One region of the Streptomyces sp. NPDC056061 genome, then DNA from elsewhere that is predicted to be linked to it. Evidence: riboswitches for the same ligand, from Rfam matches in the RefSeq annotation. Region 1 holds a riboswitch; each other region holds the start of a gene.
What was found. Region 1 has a riboswitch for cyclic di-AMP ahead of ACFC79_RS32945 (transglycosylase family protein). Riboswitches for the same ligand answer to the same signal wherever they lie in the genome.

Region 1 (7,414 bases):
GGCCCCGCCGACCGCCCCGCCGGTGCCCCCGAACTGTTCACCTGGGAGTTCGCCACCGACCCGTACCCGGCCTACGCCTGGCTGCGCGAGCACAGCCCCGTGCACCGCACCGCGCTGCCCAGCGGCGTCGAGGCATGGCTGGTGACCCGGTACGCGGACGCCCGGCAGGCACTCGCCGACACCCGGCTCTCCAAGAACCCGGCCCACCACGCCGAACCGGCACACGCCAAGGGGAAGACCGGCATTCCCGGCGAGCGCAAGGCGGAGCTGATGACGCACCTGCTGAACATCGACCCGCCCGACCACACCCGGCTGCGCCGACTCGTGTCCAAGGCGTTCACCCCGCGCCGGGTCGCCGAGTTCGCGCCGCGCGTACAGGAACTGACGGACCGGCTCATCGACCGTTTCGCCGCCGAGGGGCGGGCCGACCTCATCCACGACTTCGCGTTCCCGCTCCCCATCTACGCCATCTGCGACCTGCTGGGGGTGCCGCGCGAGGATCAGGACGACTTCCGGGACTGGGCGGGCATGATGATCCGGCACGGCGGCGGCCCGCGCGGCGGGGTCGCCAGGTCGGTGAAGAAGATGCGCGGCTACCTCGCCGAACTGATCCACCGCAAGCGGGAGGGCCTGCGGGAGGACGGGGCGGACGACCTGATCTCCGGACTGATCAGGGCGAGCGACCACGGCGAGCACCTCACCGAGAACGAGGCGGCGGCCATGGCCTTCATCCTTCTCTTCGCCGGGTTCGAGACGACGGTCAACCTGATCGGCAACGGGGTGTACGCGCTGCTGCGCAACCCCGTACAGCGGGCACGGCTGCAACACTCCCTCGACGCGGGCGAGGGCGGGCTGCTGGAAACCGGGATCGAGGAGCTGCTGCGGTACGACGGACCGGTGGAGCTGGCGACCTGGCGGTTCGCCACCGAGCCGCTGACGCTCGGCGGCCGGGACATCGCGACCGGGGACCCGGTCCTCGTCGTCCTCGCCGCCGCCGACCGCGACCCGGCGCGCTTCGACGAGCCCGACACGCTCGACCTCGCGCGACGTGACAATCAGCACCTCGGATACGGGCACGGCATCCACTACTGCCTGGGCGCGCCGCTCGCCCGGCTGGAGGGACGGACCGCACTGGCCACGCTGCTGACCCGCCTTCCGGACCTGCGACTCGCGGTGGAACCCGCCGATATGCGGTGGCGTGGAGGGCTCATCATGCGCGGACTGCGCACCCTGCCCGTGGAGTTCACACCCCGCCCCGGAACAGTCAAAACTGACGCCACGTCAGCTCTGTGACTTTGACGTGATCCGTGCTGCATCGACTTGTGACACGCGTTCGGGTCCGGCTAGGTTCACCGTTCGACTCACCAGTCGCTCGTCAGACCTTGTCCGTCACACGGAAGGCAATTCCATGGGCTCCGCGAACGGCCGACACCGTCGCCCTCGTCAGGCACCCGCCATCGTCGTCGCCGCGGGTGTGACCGGATCCGCCATCGCCATCCCGCTGCTCGGCGCGGGCGCCGCGCAGGCGGCCGACGCCACGACATGGGACCGGGTGGCCGAGTGCGAGAGCGGTGGTACGTGGAGCGCCGACTTCGGCAACGGCTCCTACGGCGGCCTCCAGCTCACACCGGAGACGTGGAAGGCGTACGGCGGTGAGTCGTACGCGCCGCGGGCCGACCTCGCCAGCCGGGCGCAGCAGATCGCGGTGGCCGAGAAGATCCTCGACGCCCGGGGTCCGAAGGCATGGCCGAGCTGTGCGGTGATCTCCGGCCTCGCGACGGACGGGACGCTGCCCGGGGTGGACCCGGGAACGACGCCCTCCGCCGAGCCGACCGGGGCCACCGGGAACGAGCAGGCGTCCGGGGACGCATCGACGTCCCCGGCCGACGGTGCCACGCCCTCCGGCGAGGCCGAGGAGCCGAAGGGGGACGCCGAGCCGTCCACGAAGCCCCCGGCCACCGAGTCGGCGTCCCCGTCCTCCGACCCCTCCCGTTCCGCCGACGCCGGTGATGCGCCCGGTTCATCCGGTTCATCCGGTTCGAGCCCCTCCGGCTCCTCCAGCACCTCCGATCCCTCCGTTCCCTCCGATTCCTCCGGCTCCTCCGTGCCGTCCCGGGTGCCCGGAAGCGCGGGCGCGGGCGGCAAGCACCGCGGCGCCCCGGCCGCCGAGGAGGGGCGGGGCTCGACCGGCGGCGACGACCGCGAGTCGGGCCGTCACGCCTCCCGGGGCGAGGGCGGGGCGCGCGACGCGGGGGCCCCGGTCGCCGACGACGCGTACACCGTCCGTCCCGGTGACAATCTCTGGGCGATTGCTGATGCACAGAAGGTTCCCGGTGGGTGGACCGCGCTCTACGAGTCCAACAAGGACGTCGTCGGCTCCGATCCGGACCTCATCCTCCCTGGCCAGAGCCTCGACCTCGATGTGAAGGCCGACTGAGGGCGGCTTGCCGACCGGCTGAGGGAGCCTCAAAACCTGGGGTGCTTTAGAGACCTATGTCCACTTCCGTTCAAGTGAGACATGGGTCTCTTTGTGTTCTTTGGTGTGTTGCGTCCGAGGTGCTCTCGCGTATCACCCCCGACCTGCGGAAACGTCAGTTCGTCGGATGCAAGTAAGGGCATATTGTCCGATGTGTTCATCTTTGAAAGTAGAGGTTGGGTGTGTTTACGTTCGAAACCGCTCGCACCGCGGGCCCCGTCGACCGTCACGCCGAATCCTGCCGTCGGTCGGAGGGAACAGACGCGAAAGCGCCGTAGGCAGGAGCGGGGGACCCAGGTAGGCGCCGGCCCGATCGTCGAAAGACGCATCAGGACCGGCTTGGGGTGAAGTCGCGTGCTAGGACGTGCGACCGGGCAACTCACTTGGCCCGAACCCGACAGCTCACCTCGTAGGCGTCGGTGAGGAGAAGTTCCATGCTGTTTTCCGGCAAGGGCAAGCACCGCCGTTCGTCCAAGGCCGTCCGGATCGCCACGCTCGCCGGTGTCGCCGGCACCGCCGTCGCCGTTCCGCTGATGGGTGCGACCAACGCCTCCGCCGCTTCCGTCGCCACCTGGGACGCCGTCGCCCAGTGCGAGTCCGGTGGCAACTGGTCCATCAACACCGGCAACGGCTACTACGGCGGTCTGCAGTTCTCGCAGTCCAGCTGGGCCGCCGCCGGCGGCACGCAGTACGCCCCGCGTGCCGACCTGGCCACCAAGGCCCAGCAGATCGCCACCGCCGAGCGCCTCCTCGCCATGCAGGGACCGAACGCCTGGGGCTGCGCCGGGGCCGGCAACCTGCGCAACGACGGTGTGGACCCGGGCGTCAACACCGGTTCCTCCGCCAAGTCCGGTGCCTCCAAGCAGCAGAGCACCCCCTCGGCGCCGAAGCGTCAGCAGCCGCAGCAGGCCCAGCCGAAGAAGGCCGAGCGCACCGAGGCCCCGGCCGCCTCCCGCTCGGAGCGTCACGCCGCCCCGCGTGCCGAGTCGAAGAAGACCGTCACCACCCCGACCGGCAAGAAGGTCAAGAAGGGTGACGGCGAGTACAAGGTCGCCGTCGGCGACTCCCTCAGCGAGATCGCCGCGGACCACGGCGTCGAGGGCGGCTGGCAGCGGCTGTTCGAGCTGAACAAGGACATCGTCCAGGACGCCGACCTGATCTACCCGGGTCAGCAGCTGCACCTGACGAAGTAGGCCCGGCTCCCTCCTCCCCGAGCCGCCCCGGCCCGGCGCGCGTTTCCCCGTCCGCGCCGGGCCGGGGCTTCTGCGTGGTGGCCCCGCCCGGCGGGTGCCGCTCCCGTCTGGCGCGTCACCCGCACGACTTGTCATCCGTCCGACGTGTCGTTCCGGTGCGCGGCGCCCGTCGCTTCAACTTTTGTCGTCACTGATCCGTAACACCCTTGTCGTTTGTCCTGGATCGTGCGCCCTCGGGTCCTTTTTCGTCCCAGCGGGCGGGCGGTCGTGGGGTCGAGAGGGCCGGGCCGGTTAGGCTCTTGTCGCAAGGCCAACGTGACCCTGCAGAACCAGCGTCATATCCCAGAAGGAGATGCCTCGTGCCGTCCATCGACGTCGTCGTAGCCCGAGAAATCCTCGACTCCCGGGGGAACCCCACGGTCGAGGTCGAGGTCGGCCTCGACGACGGCAGCACGGGCCGTGCTGCTGTGCCGTCCGGCGCCTCCACCGGTGCGTTCGAGGCCATTGAGCTTCGTGACGGCGACCCCAACCGCTACCAGGGCAAGGGCGTCGAGAAGGCCGTCCTCGCCGTGATCGAGCAGATCGGTCCGGAGCTCGTCGGCTACGACGCCACCGAGCAGCGGCTGATCGACCAGGCGATGTTCGACCTGGACGCCACCGAGAACAAGGGCTCGCTCGGCGCCAACGCCATCCTCGGCGTCTCGCTGGCCGTCGCCCACGCCGCCTCCGAGGCTTCGGACCTGCCGCTGTTCCGCTACCTCGGCGGCCCGAACGCGCACCTGCTGCCCGTCCCGATGATGAACATCCTCAACGGTGGGTCGCACGCCGACTCCAACGTCGACATCCAGGAGTTCATGATTGCCCCGATCGGCGCGGAGTCCTTCTCCGAGGCCCTGCGCTGGGGTGCCGAGGTCTACCACACCCTGAAGAAGGTCCTGAAGACCAAGGGCCTGTCGACCGGCCTCGGCGACGAGGGCGGCTTCGCGCCGAACCTGGAGTCGAACCGCGCCGCCCTCGACCTCATCGTCGAGGCCATCAAGGAGGCCGGCTACGTCCCGGGCAAGGACATCGCGCTCGCGCTCGACGTCGCCGCGTCCGAGTTCTACAAGGACGGCACGTACGAGTTCGAGGGCAAGTCCCGCTCGGCCGCCGAGATGACCGAGTACTACGAGGAGCTCGTCTCCGCGTACCCGCTGGTCTCCATCGAGGACCCGCTGTTCGAGGACGACTGGGCCGGCTGGAAGATCATCACCGACAGGCTCGGCGCCAAGGTGCAGATCGTCGGCGACGACCTGTTCGTCACCAACCCGGAGCGCCTGGCCCGCGGCATCGAGGAGGGCTCCGCCAACGCCCTGCTCGTCAAGGTCAACCAGATCGGCTCGCTGACCGAGACCCTGGACGCCGTCGAGCTCGCCCAGCGCAACGGTTTCAAGTGCATGATGTCGCACCGTTCCGGCGAGACCGAGGACGTCACCATCGCCGACCTCGCCGTCGCGGTGAACTGCGGCCAGATCAAGACCGGCGCCCCGGCCCGTTCGGACCGTGTCGCCAAGTACAACCAGCTGCTGCGCATCGAGGAGATCCTCGACGACGCCGCGGTGTACGCGGGCCGCTCGGCGTTCCCCCGGTTCCGCCCGGCGGACTGATCGGCACGCCGTTCCAGGACCGATCGGCGCGCCGTCCGCGCACCGATCGGCACCGTGAGGGCCGACGCCCTCCGGGCCCGCACGGCCCGAAGGCCCCGGCCTCCGTCCGTCCCCGCACCCGGTCCCGTACCGTGTGCGGGGACGGACGTGCGTAGTGGGGAGGCGGAGACATGGCCGCGAAGGACCGGGACCGGTTCTCCACCGCGACCCGGTTGCGGCTGCTCGGCGAGCAGACCGCCGCCCGTGTCTACCGGTCGCAGAACCGCCGCCAGGACCGCCGCTCCCGGCTCACCGGCCGGGCGGCCTTCCTGGCGCTCATCGTGTGCTCCCTCGTGGTCGCGCTGGCGTACCCGATGCGGCAGTACGTGTCGCAGCGGGACGAGATCGCCGACCAGGAACGACTTGCGCGCGAGGCCCGCGTCCGCACCGAGGAACTGCGCGACGAGAAGGCGCGGCTCCAGGACGACGCCTACATCAGGCAGCTGGCCCGCAAGCACCTGCACTATCTTCTCCCCGGGGAGACGGGCTACACGGTGATCGACCCCGACGCGGTCAAGGAGCGCAACGGCGAGACGGACAAGTCCGGCCGGCCGTGGCACTCCAACCTCTGGGACGGCGTCGACGAAGCCGACCGCGGCTGATCCGCCCGCCCGTCCCCGTCCCCACCCCGTCACCATCGGCAGACCCCAGAACCCAGAACTAGGCAGGCATGGAAACCCCCCCTCCGCAGACCGAGCCCACCGAGCCCACCGAGGCGGACATCGCCGCGTTCCGGGAGCAGCTGGGCCGCCCGCCCCGCGGGCTGCGCGCGATCGCGCACCGCTGCCCGTGCGGCAACCCGGACGTCGTCGAGACGCAGCCCCGGCTGGAGGACGGCACCCCGTTCCCGACCACGTACTACCTCACGTGCCCGCGTGCCGCGTCCGCGATCGGCACGCTGGAGGCGAACGGCGTCATGAAGGAGATGACCGAGCGCCTCGGCACGGACCCCGAGCTGGCCGCCGCCTACCGGGCCGCGCACGAGGACTACATCGCCCGGCGCGACGCCATCGAGGTGCTGGAGGGCTTTCCCAGCGCGGGCGGCATGCCGGACCGGGTGAAGTGCCTGCACGTCCTGGTCGCGCACTCGCTCGCCGCGGGGCCCGGAGTCAACCCGCTGGGCGACGAGGCGATCGCGATGCTGCCCGAGTGGTGGCGCAAGGGGCCGTGCGTGACGCCCTGCGCACCGGAGGAATCGGACGCATCGGACGAGGGCTGACCGTCCCGCCCCGGTGCGCGGCCCCGACCGGCCGTCCGGCCCGCGAGCCGTGACCCGGTCCGGGAGCCGCACACCGGCCCGTGCTCCCCGGCAGGACCGGAGGGGCGAACTCTCCACAGGAGCAGGAGCATCCATGACCCGTGTGGCCGCCATCGACTGCGGTACCAACTCCATCCGTCTGCTCGTCGCCGATGCCGACCCGGCCACCGGTGAACTCGTCGAGCTCGACCGCCGGATGGAGATCGTCCGGCTCGGCCAGGGCGTGGACCGCACCGGCCGGCTCGCCCCCGAGGCGCTGGAGCGGACGTTCGCCGCCTGCCGCCGGTACGCGGAGGTGATCGAGGGGTACGGGGCGCCGCGGCTCCGCTTCGTCGCCACCTCCGCCTCGCGCGACGCGGAGAACCGGGACGAGTTCGTCAGCGGCGTGCGCGACATCCTGGGCGTCGACCCCGAGGTGATCAGCGGTGACCAGGAGGCGGAGTTCTCCTTCACCGGTGCCACCAAGGAGCTCGCGGGCCGCGACCACCTCGCGAAGCCGTACCTCGTCGTGGACATCGGCGGCGGCTCCACCGAGTTCGTCGTCGGCGACGACCGCGTGCGGGCGGCGCGCTCCGTGGACATGGGCTGCGTACGGATGACCGAGCGGCACCTGGTCCACGACGGCGTCGTGGCCGATCCGCCGACGCCGGAGCGGCTCGACGCGATCCGCGCCGACATCGACGCGGCGCTCGACCTGGCCGAGGAGAGCGTCCCGCTCACCGGTGCGGCCACCCTCGTCGGCCTGGCCGGGACCGTCACCACGGTGGCCGCGATCGCCCTCGGGCTGGACCGCTACGACTCC
Region 2 (7,414 bases), on a different contig from region 1:
TTCGGTTCGGGGGACGCCGTGCCGGCGGCGTTCCGTACGTACGCCTTGAAGGCGGCCTCGCGCTCCTGCGCCTCCTGGGCGGAACGTTTGCCCATGGATGCGCCGCGCACGATCACGTACAGCAGGACGCCGAGATAGGGCAGCAGCAGCGTCACGATCAACCAGCCGCCCTTGCCCCAGCCGCCGAGGTCGTCACTGCGGAAGATGTCTGTGATGACCTTGAAGAGCAGGAACAGCCACACGATCCAGAGGAAGAACCAGAGCATCGTCCAGAAGAGGTTGAGCAAGGGGTAGTTGTTCACGTTCGCTCCCCGGTCACCGCGATGTCGTCGCGTCGGCCAGCCACCTGATGAAAACAGTCATATCACCTCATATTTATGCTCGCTCGTCGTCGAGCGAAGGGGTGCGCGACCGCTCTTCGGGCCGGGCGGGCCGGGGTGAGGCGGATCGGGGAGGGCCCTGCGGCTTCGGGGCTTCCGGGCCTCGGGTGTCTCGGTCCAGGGCTTGTTCAGGGCTTCGTCCAGGGCTTGTTCAGGGCTTGTTCAGGGCTTCGGTACGTCGGCGACGCCGTTTCGTGTGCGCCTTCGTTCCGTGCCCGTGCCATGCCGCGTACACGGCCCGGACGCCGAGTGGTCATGAGTGCCTCGAACATGCCGTAGAGTTGTGTTCACCGACGCGGGGTGGAGCAGCTCGGTAGCTCGCTGGGCTCATAACCCAGAGGTCGCAGGTTCAAATCCTGTCCCCGCTACTGAAAACCTGGGCCCGGCACGCATACAGCGTGCCGGGCCCAGGTCGTTCCCGCGTGCGATGCCGGATGCGCCGGGGGTGAGGTGTGAGCTGCGTCATGCGGGTACCCCCATTGGGTGACGAGGATTCGCCGCACGGCTCCGCTCCGGCGAGTCTGGGGGTGGGGCGCGGTACCGTCCGCAGCCGTGCGTACCGGGCAGGAGACCACAGGTGTGGAAGCGGCTGAAGCTGCGCGGCAGACCTGCCGGAGAAGGGGCCGGGGGTGCCGGTACCCGGCAGTTCGTGCGCATGCTGCCGATGCTGATGATCATCGGCGGACTGGTGTTCGACCTTCTGACGCCGCCGACCTTCACCGCCATCCCGCTGTTCGTCGCGGCGCCGCTCATCGCCGCTCCGTTCTTCTCGCTGGCCAGCACCGTCCGCATCGGCGTCGCCTCGATGCTGGCCGTCATCGCGCTGCGGCTGTCCAGCAACACGTTGCCCGAGATCGTGCCGCTGATCGAACTGCTCACGCTGGCCACCGTCTCGGTCCTGGCGGTGGTGATCAACGGGGTCGTGCGGCGGAGCAACGAACAATTGGCGTCCGCGCGGGTCATCGCGGAGAGGGCGATGCAAGCCGTGCTGCCGAAGCCGTCCGACCGGATCGGCGGGCTGCATGTGGCGGCCCGGTACGAGGCGGCCCAGGCGGACGAGTTCGTCGGCGGCGACCTGTTCGCCGTGATGGACACCCCGTACGGGGTGCGGTTGGTGGTCGGGGACGTGCGGGGGAAGGGCCTCGACGCCGTGGAGACGGTGGCGGTGGTCATCGGGGCGTTCCGGGAGGCGGCCGAGCAGGAGCGTTCGCTGGAGAGCGTGGCGCGGCGGCTGGAGCGGGCGCTGGCGCGGGAGGGGGAGATGCGGAGGGGGCTCGACGCCGTCGAGGGTTTCACCACCGCGGTTCTTGCCGAGATCCCGTCGGGGGCGTCCCGGGTCCGGATCGTGAACCGGGGGCACCCGGAACCGATCCTGCTGCATCCCGACGGGGGGCTGGACGTTCTGGTGCCGTCGGTGCCCGCGCTGCCGCTCGGCATGGACCTGGGCGCATGGCCCGACCGGGCGGACGAATGGGATCTGCCGCCGGGGACGACCCTCCTCCTCTACACGGACGGTCTCTCCGAGGCGCGGAACGCCGAGGGGGTCTTCTACGATCCGGCGGCCCGGTTGCGCGGGCGGATCTTCCCTGGTCCCGAGGAACTGCTGTCCGCGCTCTCCGATGACGTGCGCCTGCACACGGGGGGCGAGTCGACCGACGACATGGCGCTGCTCGCGGTCGTGCGCCCTGCGGAGGGGCAGCCGGACCGCCGCAGGACCGTTCGGATCGTGGGGCCGGACTCCGCGTGACGGACGGTTGGGGATTCGGGGCTTCGAGGTTTCGGGGATTCGGAGTCCCGGGGCTTCGGGGGTGCCACGGTGCGTAATGGAAAGACGCCTCTCCGCATAACATTTGACACAACATCAGTTTCTGGGGTGTGACTGAGGGGCGATCAACTCGTTCTGTTCCGTCCCTTTGTGTCCTGTAAAGTCCAGGCCGAAGACGTGAACGATCAGTGGGAACGGCTTGGAATCGGGCCCGGGTGTCTATTAACGTTCGATAACGCAGCGCGGTCGTCCCAGCCGTCGTCAGTGGCGGCACCGTGCGCGAGCGCCGAATTCCGAAAGGGAACCGGGGAACCACCACCTTGGGGTGAATCGGACATCTGCGCCTTGTGAGAGGCGGAGAAGTTCGTAGGAGACCTTCCTGCTCCGAACCCGTCAGCTAACCCGGTAGGCGAGAAGGAAGGAAAGGAGTGCGCCCCCGTGGCGTCCAACAAGCCTGCCCCCACCCGGCTCGACTCAGCATTCGGACCCGGTAACGCCACCGATTTCGCCCCGGGTTACGGCTCCGGCCAGGGTTACGGGTCCGGTTACGCCCCCGACTCCGGCTACGGCACCGAGTACGGAACCATCGGGATGGGAACGGCGTTCGGCCCCGATGCCGGCATGGGCAACGACGGCGAAGGGGGCGAGGCATTCGCCGCAGGACGCTCCGGCAGTGAGTTCCACGCCGACCTCGACCGCGGCCCCGAGCGCGCCCGGGACGAGTGGAACCCCACCGAGGAATCCGTTCGCCCCGTACGCGGCAAGCACCGCGTCGCCAAGCAGCGCAACGGACTCGCCCGCAGCTCCACGGTGCTCGGTGTCGGCGTCATCGCGGCCGTCGGCGCGGGCGGCATGGCCACCGCGCAGAGCAAGCCGCCGGTCTCCATCTCGCTTCCCGACTCCATCTCGGACAACCTGCCCGATGCCAAGTCCCTTCCCGGTGTGGGCGCCCTCTTCTCGGGTGAATCCAAGGACGACAAGGCCCGGGACACCACCGCCGATTCGCCCCTGACCACGGCGGGCATCACCTCCGCCGAGGCCGAGCAGGGCACGACGGACGCGGGCGAGGCGCTTCGCGCCCGTATCCTCCAGCAGGCCGAGCAGCAGCAGGACGCCGCCGACGCCGAGGCCAGGGCGGCGCAGGAGAAGGCCGCCGCCGAGAAGGCCGCCGCGGAGGCCAAGAAGAAGCAGGACGCCGCCGAGGCCAAGGCCGCCGCCGAGAAGAAGAAGGCGGAGGAGGAGGCCAAGAAGAAGGCCGAGGCCCTGCGCCTCGCCAAGCTCGCCGCCAGTTACGCCATCCCGGTCAGCTCCTACACCATCACCTCGACGTACGGGCAGGCCGGCCCGATGTGGTCCTCGGGCCACCACACCGGCCTCGACTTCGCGGCGCAGACGGGCACGCCGATCAAGGCCGTGCACGGCGGCACCATCAAGTCGGCGGGCTGGGCCGGTGCGTACGGCTACCGCACGGTGCTGGAGCTGGAGGACGGTACGGAGCTGTGGTTCTGCCACCAGTCCTCGATCGGTGTCGGTGTCGGCCAGAAGGTCGCCACCGGTGAGACCATCGGCCGGGTCGGTGCGACCGGAAACGTGACGGGAGCTCACCTCCACCTGGAGGTCCACACCCCCGGCGGCACGGGCGTCGACCCGATGTCCTGGTTCCAGAGCAAGGGCCTCAACCCCTGAGCCGCCCTTCGACCGTCCGCGCGACCACCCTTTGACCGCCTCCTGGCCCGAGATATTCGCCGCACTGAGGCCCCAGCGGTCTTCGTGGCACTGAGGCCCCAGCGGTCTTCGCGGCACCGAGGCTCCAGCGGTCTTCGCGCTCCTCGCGCGGGCCGCGCCGGTGCGCCGCTGCGCCGACGATGAGACCCCGGCAGCCCTGACGCTCACCCCCCGACGTCCGGGCTGCCGGCCCGTTCTCCGGCCCACGGCTCGCCGACCCCGGTCCGTTGGCCAGGATCCGCCGCCAGGGTGCGTCGGCCGCTGCTCGCCGACCGCGGTCCGCCGATCCGGCTCGCTGTCCCCGGCTCGCGGCTCAGGGCCCTTCGGGTCCGGGGCCGCCGCCTGAGCGTGCCGCTCCGAACGACGGTGGGTGCCGAGGCAGGTGATCGAGGGTCACGTCGGACGGAAATGGGCGAACAGGTGACGGCCGAACAGCCGACGTCCGGAATACCGCCACGGACGGAATTCGTTGGTCCGCACATGACTTCTCTCCGTAAGTTGGGCTCTTCCGACCTTCAGGTCTTCCCGCTCGCGCTCGGTGGCAATGTCTTCGGATGGACGGCCGACGAGGCCCAGTCGTTCGCCGTGCTGGACGCCTACGCGGCAGCGGGCGGCAACTTCATCGACACCGCCGACGCCTACTCGGCCTGGGTACCGGGCAACGAGGGCGGCGAGTCGGAAACCGTCATCGGCAAGTGGCTCGCGACACGGTCCAACCGGTCCGACATCATCGTCGCCACCAAGGTCGGTTCCCACCCGTCGTACAAGGGGCTCTCGGCAGCGACCATCAAGGCGGGGGCCGACGAGTCGCTGCGCAGGCTCGGCACGGACCGCATCGACCTCTACTACACCCACTTCGACGACGAGACCGTTCCGGTCGAGGAGATCATCACCACCCTCGACGGGCTGGTGAAGGCGGGCAAGGTGCGGGAGATCGCCGCCTCCAACATCAGCCCGGAGCGGCTCCAGGCATCTCTGGACTTCTCGGACCGCGAGGGGCTGGCCCGTTACGTCGCCCTCCAGCCGCACTACAACCTGGTCTCCCGCGACACGTACGAGGGAGCGCTCCAGGACACGGCCGCCCGCGCCGGTCTGGCCGCCGTCCCGTACTTCGCCCTGGCCGCCGGATTCCTCACCGGCAAGTACCGCCCGGGAACCCAGGTGGACAGCGCGCGTGCGCAGCGCGCGGCGCCGTACCTGGAGTCGGAGCGCGGCCCGAAGGTCCTGGACGCACTGGACCGGGTCGCCCGGGCCCATGACGCGGAGATCGCGACCGTCGCCCTGGCCTGGCTGGCGGCCCGGCCCACCGTCGTCGCACCGATCGCCTCCGCTCGCACGGTGGAGCAGTTGCCCGCCCTGCTGGCCGTCGCCGATCTGCGGCTGACCGAGCAGGAACTGGCCGACCTCACCGAGGCATCCGCCTGACACCGGCCCACTGCGCCGACCGCGCCGTTTCCTGCTCCTGCCGGCCGCGCCGTTTCCTGCTCGCGGTGACCGTTCCGTTCCCGCCCCCCGCGGTCGGCCGTCTGCGGTCTGTGATCGGTCGTCTGCGGGCCGACCGAGCCGACTGGGTCGTGGCGCCGTCCCGTCGTCCCGGCCATCGGCCCCTCGTCGACGGCAGCGTCCGCCGCAGGAAGCCCGCACCCGACGGCCGCCCGCGCGGGGTGCTGTGCCGGGAAGCTCCGGCACAGCACCTGCCCCGCCTGTTCGGGGCCGCGCCCCTGCTCGGACCCGCCTCCCGAGACCGGTGCACCATGGGTCCGTGGACATCGAACTGCTCTACTTCGCGGGCTGCCCGAACTGGCACCTCGCACACGAACGTCTCCGCGAAGCTCTCACGGCCACAGGTCGCCCCGGCCTGGAGGTCGGCCTCCGCGCCGTCGAGACGGAGGAAGAGGCCCGGGACCTGCGGTTTCCCGGCTCACCCACGATCCGCATCGACGGACATGACCCTTTCCCCTCCGCGGCCCGGACCTACGGCCTGACCTGTCGGGTCTACGAGACGCCGGACGGCCTTGCCGGCGCTCCCACCACCGAACGGCTCGTCCAGGTGCTCACCGGCGAATCCTGAGGTCGGTGCGCCACTCCCCGGACTGCGGCGCATCCCGGAATCCGCCGCCGCGCTCCGGGACGTTCGCGCGGGAGCGGCGGGATGACGGCGGCCGCCGCACCGACACCGCGGACCGTTCGCCGTCCGGGGACCAGTTGCCGTCCGGGGACCAGCCGTCGTCCGGAGCCCTCGGCCGTGCGGTGCGTCGGAGTGCCGGGGCCTCAGCCCCGGACCGGCCCGTTCCCGGCCTGCTGCCGCGAGGGCAGCAGGTACGGATTGTGGGTGGCGTGGGGCTGCGGGTACGGGCTGTGGCCTGTGTGGGGCTGTGCGTACGGGGGGTGGCCGGTGTGGGGCTGCGGGTACGGTGCCGGGAACGCCCACGGGGGCGGTGCCGGGTACGACGGGCGCAGCCGACCCGTCGCCTGTGCCGCGTAGGCGAGGGCGGGAGCGGCCACGTCCCTGCGTTGCCAGAGGTGGTGCAGCAGCTCCAGCTCGCGTGCGGCGAAGTCCGGACCCACCGCCCCGCGGCGGGCCTGCCGACGGAGCGAGGCAAGTGACGTCGCGAATGATTCGTACTCGGCGACGGTCCGGGCGGCGGCCTTCCCCTCGGCCTTGATCTGCGCCTTCGTCCGCGCATCGGGGCCCGGCCCGTACACAGATGGGTGTCTCTGGCCGTACGCCGTCGGGTGTCCCGGGCTGCCGTACGGGCCTTCCCAGGCGTTCCCGGCCACGAGGACGTGCCGACGGGCGGCGTCCCGGGCCAGGCCGCGGGCCCGCATCGACGACAGGGCGAGCGGTTCGGCCGGAGTCAGCCATCCGGCCGCCGCGTAGGCGGGCAGTTCGGCGCCGAGCGTGCGCAGCTCCCGCTGTCGCGACCAGATCGCCAGCCAGGTCACCAGGCCGAAGACCGGGACCATGAACACTCCGTACACGGCGTAGAAGCCGTACGGACCGTAGGACGAGGACGCAGACCCGTTCCACAGCGCGTGCATGCCCATGGCGAGGACGAGGCCCAGCAGTGGCCATCCGACGCGACGGACCCGGTGGCGACGCGCACTGACGGCGGCGAGCCCGAAGCCGATGCCCGTCAGCACGGTGAAGAGCGGATGGGCGAATGGTGACATCACCGCCCGCACGAAGAATGTCGCGGCCGTCACGGAGACGACCCCGGAGGTGCCGATCTGCTGATCCTCGCCGAAGGCATTGCCCAGGTAGAGGATGTTCTCGGTGAAGGCGAACCCGCTCGCGGTGAATCCGGCGACGACCACACCGTCGACGATCCCGTTGAACTCGCGTCTTCGGAACAGGAAGACCAACAGGACCGCGGCGGCCTTGGCACTCTCCTCGACGACCGGCGCTATGACCGTGGCGCCGAGGGTGTCGGCGTTCGAGGGGTCCGCGGTGGCTATCCAGCGAGTCGCGAACGAATTCGCGGTCAGCGCGATCAGGGCGGCCGCGAACGCGCCCCAGGCGAAGGCGAACAGCAGATTCCGC
Region 3 (7,414 bases), on a different contig from region 1:
GGCCGCGGTCTCACCCTGGAGGCCGCCGCCCAGCGGGCCGGGCTGTCGCCCGCCCATCTCTCCCGGCTCGAAACGGGCCGTCGGCAGCCCTCGCTGCCGATGCTGCTCGGTCTTGCCAGGATCTACGGTACGACGGTCTCCGAGCTGCTCGGCGAGACACCCCCCGAACGGGAGGCGATCATCCGCGGCGGAGCGTTCGAGGGCGCCGAGGCCGATGGCTGGCTGTACCAACGGACCGGTGGCTCCGGCCGGGCGATGCAGGCACTGCGCGTCCGGGTGCTGTACGGCGCGCAGAGCGACCTGGTGCGGGTGCACCCCGGCGAGGAGTGGCTGTACGTGCTCGCAGGCCACTTGCGGGTCACGCTCGGGGACACCCTGCACGATCTCGCCCCGGGCGACAGCGCGCACTTCGACTCGCTCACCCCGCACCGGATCTCCGCCGTCGACCGTGACGGCGCCGAACTCCTCTTCGTCCACACCCTGCTGCAGAGCCCCGCCGCCGAGCTGTGCCTCGGCGGCGGCATCCACCGTCACTGAGACCGGCTCGCGGCCGGTCACCAGAGAGGACTGTCATGTCCGATTCGGAAAACTTCGACCCGCTCGGGTCGACCAAGAAGTACGAGGCCCAGGAGCGGAAGTTCCCGCGCGGCGTGGTGATCCGGCTGTTCGCGTATCTCATCGCCGGACATGTCTTCGCGGCCTTCCTCTACCTGCTGTTCGCGGTGGCCGGCAAGGGCTGACCGCCGTCGCCGCGGACGGCTGACGTCAGACCGTGTCGAGCAGCCGGTCGCGCAGCCGCTCACGGGTCCCGGCGGTGAGACCCAGGCCCTCGGACAGATAGCGCTCCGTACTGCCCCAGGTCTCCTCCATGGTGGTGAAGGCGGCGGAGAGGTAGTCCGCGTGGGCGCCGAAGAGCGGATTGAGCAGTTCCAGCACCTCGGCGGACATGCCGTCCGCCGAGGTGTCGTTGCGACGGATCCGGTACCGGCGGTGCGCGTCGTTGGACTTCAGGTAGTCGGCCTCGATGGCTTCGCGCTCGACGCCGACCGCGAGCAGGGACACGGCGATCGACAGCCCGGCCCGGTCCTTGCCCGCGGCGCAGTGCATCAGCGCCGGGACGCTGTCCTCGGCAAGGGCGTGCAGCACCCTGCTGTGCTCGGCGGTGCGCTCCAGGACGATCGAACGGTACGAGGCGATCATCCGGTTCACCCCCTTGCCGTCGGCGAGGAGCGAGCGCAACTGGTCGAGGTCGCCGTCGCGCACCATCCGCCAGAACTCGGCGCCGTCGGCCGGGTCGGAGAGCGGAATGCTCAGGTTGCGAACGCCCGGCAGCTCCACGTCGAGACCGTCGAGTCGGCGGTCGGCCGCATTGCGGAAGTCGAAGATCGTGTGCAGCCCGAGACCGCCGAGGAAGGCGGTGTCCTCGGCCGTGGCGTGCGCGAGGTGCCCGCTGCGGAAGAGCCTGCCGTACCGCACCCGCCGTCCGTCCGCGGTGGGCAGTCCGCCCACGTCGCGGAAATTGCGGACGCCCGCCAGTTCGGGTTCCGTCGACGGGATCTGCGGCTGCTGCGGCACGGTGACTCCTGGGGTGTCTGGCGTCGACGCGAGTCGCCGACAAGGCCACCCCCGCGACGATACGACATCGGTTCCTCAGGCAATCATCTCGTCCCATTCCCTGTCGAGACCCCGGCCAATTCCCGTGCCGCGGCCGTGAGTCCGTCGGTGGATCACTCGCCGCAACCGTTGCCCCGCCGACGGCGATGGTCGATGATGTGCGGAACTGTTGGAATGTGGGGATGCGATGATCGAGACGGGCGACACCGGCCGGACCTGGCTGCTCACCGGGGCGAGCAGCAGCTACGCACTACAGCTCACGGAGCGGGACGAACTCGTCCATCTGCACTGGGGGCCGCAGATCTCCCTCGCGGCGGCCGAAGCCCTGGCCGCCGCGCCTCAGCCGCCGCCCAGGGGGTTCGAGTCCGCGCTCGACGGCCGCGAGGAGTATCCCGTCGAGGGCGGCCCCCGGTTCGTGCGCCCGGCTCTGTCGGTACGCACCGAGGAGGTCCGCGGCACCGAGTGGGTCCTCGCCGGTGCCGCGGTGGACGGTGACGAGCTGCGGATCGGTTTCACCGACCCGGTGCACCGGCTCGCCCTCGACCTGCACTACCGGATGCGGGACGACTCCGACGTGATCGAGCGCTGGGCCACCGTCGCCCACACCGGGCCGGACGGACCGCCGCTGGAACTGCTGCGCGCCGACGCCGCCGCCTGGACGCTGCCCGCCCGGGACGGCTGGCGGATGAGCCGGCTGCACGGCCGATGGGCGGCGGAGACACAGATCGCCCGGACGGAGCTGACCTACGGCGAGAGCGTCATCTCCAGCAGGCGCGGCCACACCGGGCACCAGCACCTGCCCTGGGTGGCCCTGGACGCGGACGGCACGGCCACCGAGGAGCACGGCGAGGTCTACGGCTGCGCGCTCGGCTGGTCCGGATCGTGGCGGATCTCCGTACAGCAACTCCCCGACGGGATCGTGCAGATCACCGGAGGAGCCGGCCACGACGACGCGGGACTGCTGCGGCTCGCGCCGGGGGAGTCGTACACCACCCCCGTCTTCGCCGGCCTGTGGAGCGGGGCGGGCTTCGGCGGGGCGAGTCGCGCCTGGCACGCCTGGCAACTGGCCCACGTCGTCCCGGACGCGGAGCGGTTGCGACCGGTGCTCTACAACTCCTGGGAGGCGACCGGATTCGACATCTCGCAGGACCAGCAACGCGCCCTGGCCGAGCGCGCGGCCGCCATGGGAGTCGAACTGTTCGTCGTGGACGACGCCTGGTTCGGGCGGCGCACCGACGACCGGGCCGGTCTCGGGGACTGGACGCCGAATCCGGACCGCTTCCCCGCCGGGTTGAAACCGCTCGCCGACGAAGTGCACGGCCTCGGTATGCAGTTCGGCATCTGGGTCGAACCGGAAATGGTCAACCCCGACAGCGATCTTTATCGCGCGCATCCCGACTGGGTTCAGCATTTCCCGGGGCGTACGCGGACCGAGTTCCGTCATCAACTGGTTCTCAATCTCGCCCGGAACGATGTGCGCGAGTATCTGTGGGAACAACTGGACGCCCTGCTGACCAGTGCTCCGATCGACTATGTGAAATGGGACTTCAACCGCAGTTTCACGGACGCCGGCTGGCCCGGTGAGGAGTATGCGCAGAAACTCTGGGTCGAGCATGTCGACGGCCTCTACGCGTTGATCGACCGATTGCGGGCCGCGCATCCCTCGGTGGCGTTCGAATCCTGCTCGGGCGGCGGCGGCCGGGTCGACCTGGGCATTCTCTCCCGTACCGACCAGGTGTGGACCTCGGACAACACCGATCCGCTCGACCGCCTCGTCATCCAGGAGGGCTTCAGTCAGATCCATCCGGCCCGGGTGATGGCCGCCTGGGTCACCGACAGCCCGAACGTGCAGCTCAACGACCGGGTCAGCTCGCTGCGCTTCCGCTTCGTGAGCGCGATGGCCGGGGTGCTCGGCGTGGGCGGGGACCTCACCGAGTGGAGCGCGGAGGAACTGGCCGAGGCGCGGAGCTGGGTGGACCTCTACAAGGAGATCCGGCCGCACGTGCAGCGCGGGGCGCTGTACCGGCTGCGCGCCCCGCGCGGCGGTCTGAGCGCGGTGCAGTACGTCCACGGCGAGGAGACCGTGGTCCTGGTGTGGCTGGAGGCGCAGCGGTACGGCGAACGGCCGCCGGCCCTGCGGCTGCGCGGACTCGACCCGACGGCGACGTACACCTGCCTGGACACGGGTGCGGTGCACCACGGTTCGGTGCTGCTCCACCAGGGCCTGCACACGGGCCTGCGGGGGGACCTCGACGCGCGGGTGCTGAGGCTGCGGCGCGCGTGACCTCCCGCCGCCCTCTCCGCGGTGTCCGTAATGGGCATTTTGGTGGCTTATGTGGTGAATGATCCCGTCGAGGGTTTCGTGCTCGTGAGCGGGATCATATCCGTGACCGTACGTGCCGGCGGGCGCGTCGCGTATTCCCCGTGCGGTGCGGAAATTCAAGATCCGTAATCCACGGAGGGTGACCGGAATTCCGCGCCGAATTCACGGCGCGGAATCCGTCGCGGAATCGACGGCTTGTTCTCGTCGTCCCGATTCGCTTACGGTCACCGTCATTCCGGACGGACCGCCCAATCCTGCCGCCGACCGGATATCGCACCCACTCATCGTGTGGCAGGAGCGGGGGAACCAGGTAGTCCGCCGAACGGAGAAATCCGGTCGGCTCGGGGTGAAGTCGCGCACCGCGCGACCGGGCATCTCCAGCCCGAACCCGACAGCTCACCTCGCAGGCGCCGGAGAGGAAGCACGTCATGCCCATTTCGGGTAAGCACCGTCGTATCAGGACCGGCGCCGTCGCCCGCGGTGTCGCCGCGGTGAGCGCCGGCGGCGCCGTCATCGCGCTGCCGCTGCTCGGTGCCACCGGCGCCCACGCCGCCGAACAAGCGGCCCCGGCCTCCGCCGCGCACACCGCCCCGGCCCGTCCGGCTGCCCAGGCGCAGGCCGCCACGACGTATTCCGTCGTCGCGGGCGACTACCTGTCGAAGATCGCCGCCGAGCACAAGGTCGACGGCGGCTGGCAGAAGCTGTACCAGGACAACCGCGCGGTCGTCGGCGACGACCCGAGCCTGATCTTCCCGGGCATGAAGCTGACGCTCGGCGCCGAGGTCTCCGGCACCTCCGCGCCCGCCGGCGCGGGCGCGGGCTCCTCGCTCCCGTCGAAGGTCCCCACGGCGCCGTCGGCGGTCGTCGAGAAGTCCGCCCCGGCCAAGACCGCGTCGGCCGCCAAGCCCCTGACGGTCACGGAGGCGAAGACGTCTGCCCCGGCCGCCGGGAGCAGCGCCTCCGGTTACGTCCACCCCGTTCCCGGCAACCACACCACCGGGTACCGCGCGTCCGGCTCCAACTGGTCCAGCGGCAGCCACACCGGGATCGACTTCCCCGTCTTCACCGGCACCGGCGTGAAGGCCATCACCTCCGGCACCGTCGTCACCGCCGGCTGGGGCGGCGCGTACGGCAACCAGGTCGTCATCAAGCACGCGGACGGCCGCTACTCCCAGTACGGCCACCTGTCCTCGATCTCGGTCTCGGCGGGCCAGTCCGTGGGCGCCGGTCAGCAGATCGGTCTCTCCGGTTCCACCGGCAACGCCACCGGTCCGCACCTGCACTTCGAGGTCCGCACCGGCCCGGCGTACGGCTCGGACATCAACCCGATCGCCTACCTCGCGGCGCACGGCATCTACGTCTGATCCGAGCGGCCGGACGGCCGAAGTGACCGGGGGCGACCCGGGCGAGACCGAAGGGGCGGTGCGCGGCGGCGCACCGCCCCTTCCGCTCACGACCCGAGGGGCGAGAGGAGGCGGGCTCTCGATGCCCCGCGACTGCGCCTCCCGGGTCGCCGGTCGTGAGGCCACCCTCTATTGCCCCAGGCCCTATTCCCTCGTCGCGGGCACTGACCGGGTGGTTTATCTCACCACCCGTCAACCCCTTATTACGGTCGCGTAGGTCACATTCGTCGGTGCAGGATAAGCCCTTGTGGCAGACGATTCGAGAAACAACCAACGTGACGTCAACGACCGACAGGACGTCATCGGGTCGTACGCGGCGATCGGCGACAGCTTCACCGAGGGAGTCGGAGACCCCGGCCCGGACGGGACCTACGTCGGCTGGGCGGACCGTTTCGCGGTACTCCTCGCGGACCAGCTCCCGGAACCCGACGCGGCGACGCACCCCGAAGGCCCCACGCACGCGGACTTCAGGTACGCCAACCTCGCCGTACGCGGACGCCTCCTCGACCAGATCGTCGAGGAGCAGGTGCCGCGCGCCAAGGAACTGGCACCCGACCTGGTGACCTTCTGCGCGGGTGGCAACGACATCATCAGGCCCGGCACCGACCCGGACGACGTGGCCGAGCGCTTCGAACGCGCGGTCGCCGAACTGGCCCGGTCGGTCGGCACGGTCATGGTCACCACCGGCTTCGACACCCGCGGCGTTCCTGTGCTGCGCCACCTGCGCGGCAAGATCGCCACGTACACCGCCCATGTGCGGGCCATCGCCGACCGCTACGACTGCCCCGTTCTCGACCTGTGGTCGCTGCGGTCCGTCCAGGACCGGCGTGCCTGGGACGACGACCGGCTCCACCTGTCCCCCGAAGGACACACCCGGGTCGCGCTGCGCGCTGCTCAGGTCCTCGGGCTGGAGGTGCCGGCCGACCCGGACCAGGCGTGGCCCCCGCAGGACCGGCGCGGCACGCTCGAAGTGCGCCGCGACGACATCCACTGGGCGCGCGAGTACCTGGTTCCGTGGATCGGCCGACGGCTGCGCGGCGAGTCCTCCGGCGACCACGTCGAGGCGAAGCGACCGGACCTGCTTCCGCTCTGAGGGGCGTTCCGGCAGGCCGCGGGCACGCGCCCGCGGATGCCGTCCGTCGGCACGACGCTCCCGCCCGCCGGGCCGGTCCCGGGGGCGGGACCGGCCCGGCAGTGCTCAGGCGGGTCCGGCGGGCGCCGGTATCCGCTCCAGCACCCCGCCTGCGAACACGTCGTACAGCGGCAGTGTCTCCAGGTGCACATAGCCGATGTGGCAGTCGCACGCGGCCAGCGGACACGCGCGCGGCGCGAGCGCTCGACGGTAGCTCCCGTCGTAGAGGTTGCCGAGCTCCGCCGGGACGAAATGGCAGCGCCGCACCGTTCCGTCGCCGTCGACCGAGATCACCGACTCGCCCGTCCGGCAGGGCAGACCGGCCGAGCGGTGCGGATGCCGGCTGTACGGGAAGAGCGGATCGAGGGCCGTCCAGCGATCCGCCTCCCGGTCCGTGTAGGTGTGCCCCTCCGCGGCGTTCACCCAGAGGTAGACCTCCTCCGGAAGGGCGGCGCGCAGCCGCCGCGCCTCGTCGAGATGCTCGTCGAGCCCGACCACACCGACACTGTGGCGAATGCCGAGCGCCGACAGCTCCCGGCACTTGCCCAGGAACCGCTCGTACGGCGTCTGCCCCGGGTGGTACGTGCACCAGAGCGCGATCTTCTCCCGTCCGGCGCCACCCGCCTCGGCCAGCCACCCGGTACGGCTGCTGAGATTGGTCTGGATCGCGACCCGGCCGACGTGCGGCAGCTGCGCCAGCTCCACCAGCGCACGGCGGTACCAGGAGCGGACGAGCCCCTCGCCCCACGGCGTGAACAGCACCGAGATCCGGTCGCCGGTCTGCGCCGACACCCACGCGGTGAACCGCTCCAGCGCCGCCCGGTCGGCTCGCAACTGCTCCGGGCTGTCGCGCCGCTTGGCGAACGGGCAGTACGGACAGTCGTAGTCGCAGGACGCGAGCGGGCCCCGGTAGAGGATGGTCAGGTCCATGGTGCGCTCACT

Region 2: linked by a shared signal. The riboswitch ahead of ACFC79_RS08030 (M23 family metallopeptidase) and the one ahead of ACFC79_RS32945 (transglycosylase family protein) in region 1 are both predicted to bind cyclic di-AMP.
Region 3: linked by a shared signal. The riboswitch ahead of ACFC79_RS23645 (peptidoglycan DD-metalloendopeptidase family protein) and the one ahead of ACFC79_RS32945 (transglycosylase family protein) in region 1 are both predicted to bind cyclic di-AMP.

Annotation. Positions count from the first base shown of each region.
Region 1 is NZ_JBHJWQ010000035.1:34,981-42,394, reverse strand. It holds gene ACFC79_RS32955 (cytochrome P450) at 1-1,293, shown strand, start outside; gene ACFC79_RS32950 (transglycosylase family protein) at 1,409-2,437, shown strand; cyclic di-AMP (ydaO/yuaA leader) riboswitch at 2,737-2,907, shown strand; gene ACFC79_RS32945 (transglycosylase family protein) at 2,911-3,669, shown strand; gene eno (phosphopyruvate hydratase) at 4,029-5,315, shown strand; gene ACFC79_RS32935 (septum formation initiator family protein) at 5,486-5,956, shown strand; gene ACFC79_RS32930 (DUF501 domain-containing protein) at 6,025-6,573, shown strand; gene ACFC79_RS32925 (exopolyphosphatase) at 6,707-7,414, shown strand, end outside.
Region 2 is NZ_JBHJWQ010000003.1:437,525-444,938, forward strand. It holds gene ACFC79_RS08015 (SHOCT domain-containing protein) at 1-302, opposite strand, end outside; tRNA gene ACFC79_RS08020 (tRNA-Met) at 675-748, shown strand; gene ACFC79_RS08025 (PP2C family protein-serine/threonine phosphatase) at 958-2,127, shown strand; cyclic di-AMP (ydaO/yuaA leader) riboswitch at 2,420-2,572, shown strand; gene ACFC79_RS08030 (M23 family metallopeptidase) at 2,584-3,831, shown strand; gene ACFC79_RS08035 (aldo/keto reductase) at 4,351-5,295, shown strand; gene ACFC79_RS08040 (thioredoxin family protein) at 5,633-5,941, shown strand; gene ACFC79_RS08045 (PrsW family intramembrane metalloprotease) at 6,142-7,414, opposite strand, start outside.
Region 3 is NZ_JBHJWQ010000017.1:140,511-147,924, reverse strand. It holds gene ACFC79_RS23665 (helix-turn-helix domain-containing protein) at 1-537, shown strand, start outside; gene ACFC79_RS23660 (DUF6126 family protein) at 573-740, shown strand; gene ACFC79_RS23655 (tyrosine-protein phosphatase) at 766-1,575, opposite strand; gene ACFC79_RS23650 (alpha-galactosidase) at 1,802-3,898, shown strand; cyclic di-AMP (ydaO/yuaA leader) riboswitch at 4,202-4,360, shown strand; gene ACFC79_RS23645 (peptidoglycan DD-metalloendopeptidase family protein) at 4,366-5,301, shown strand; gene ACFC79_RS23640 (SGNH/GDSL hydrolase family protein) at 5,588-6,433, shown strand; partial or broken gene ACFC79_RS23635 (STM4011 family radical SAM protein) at 6,501-7,402, opposite strand; gene ACFC79_RS23630 (STM4012 family radical SAM protein) at 7,410-7,414, opposite strand, start outside.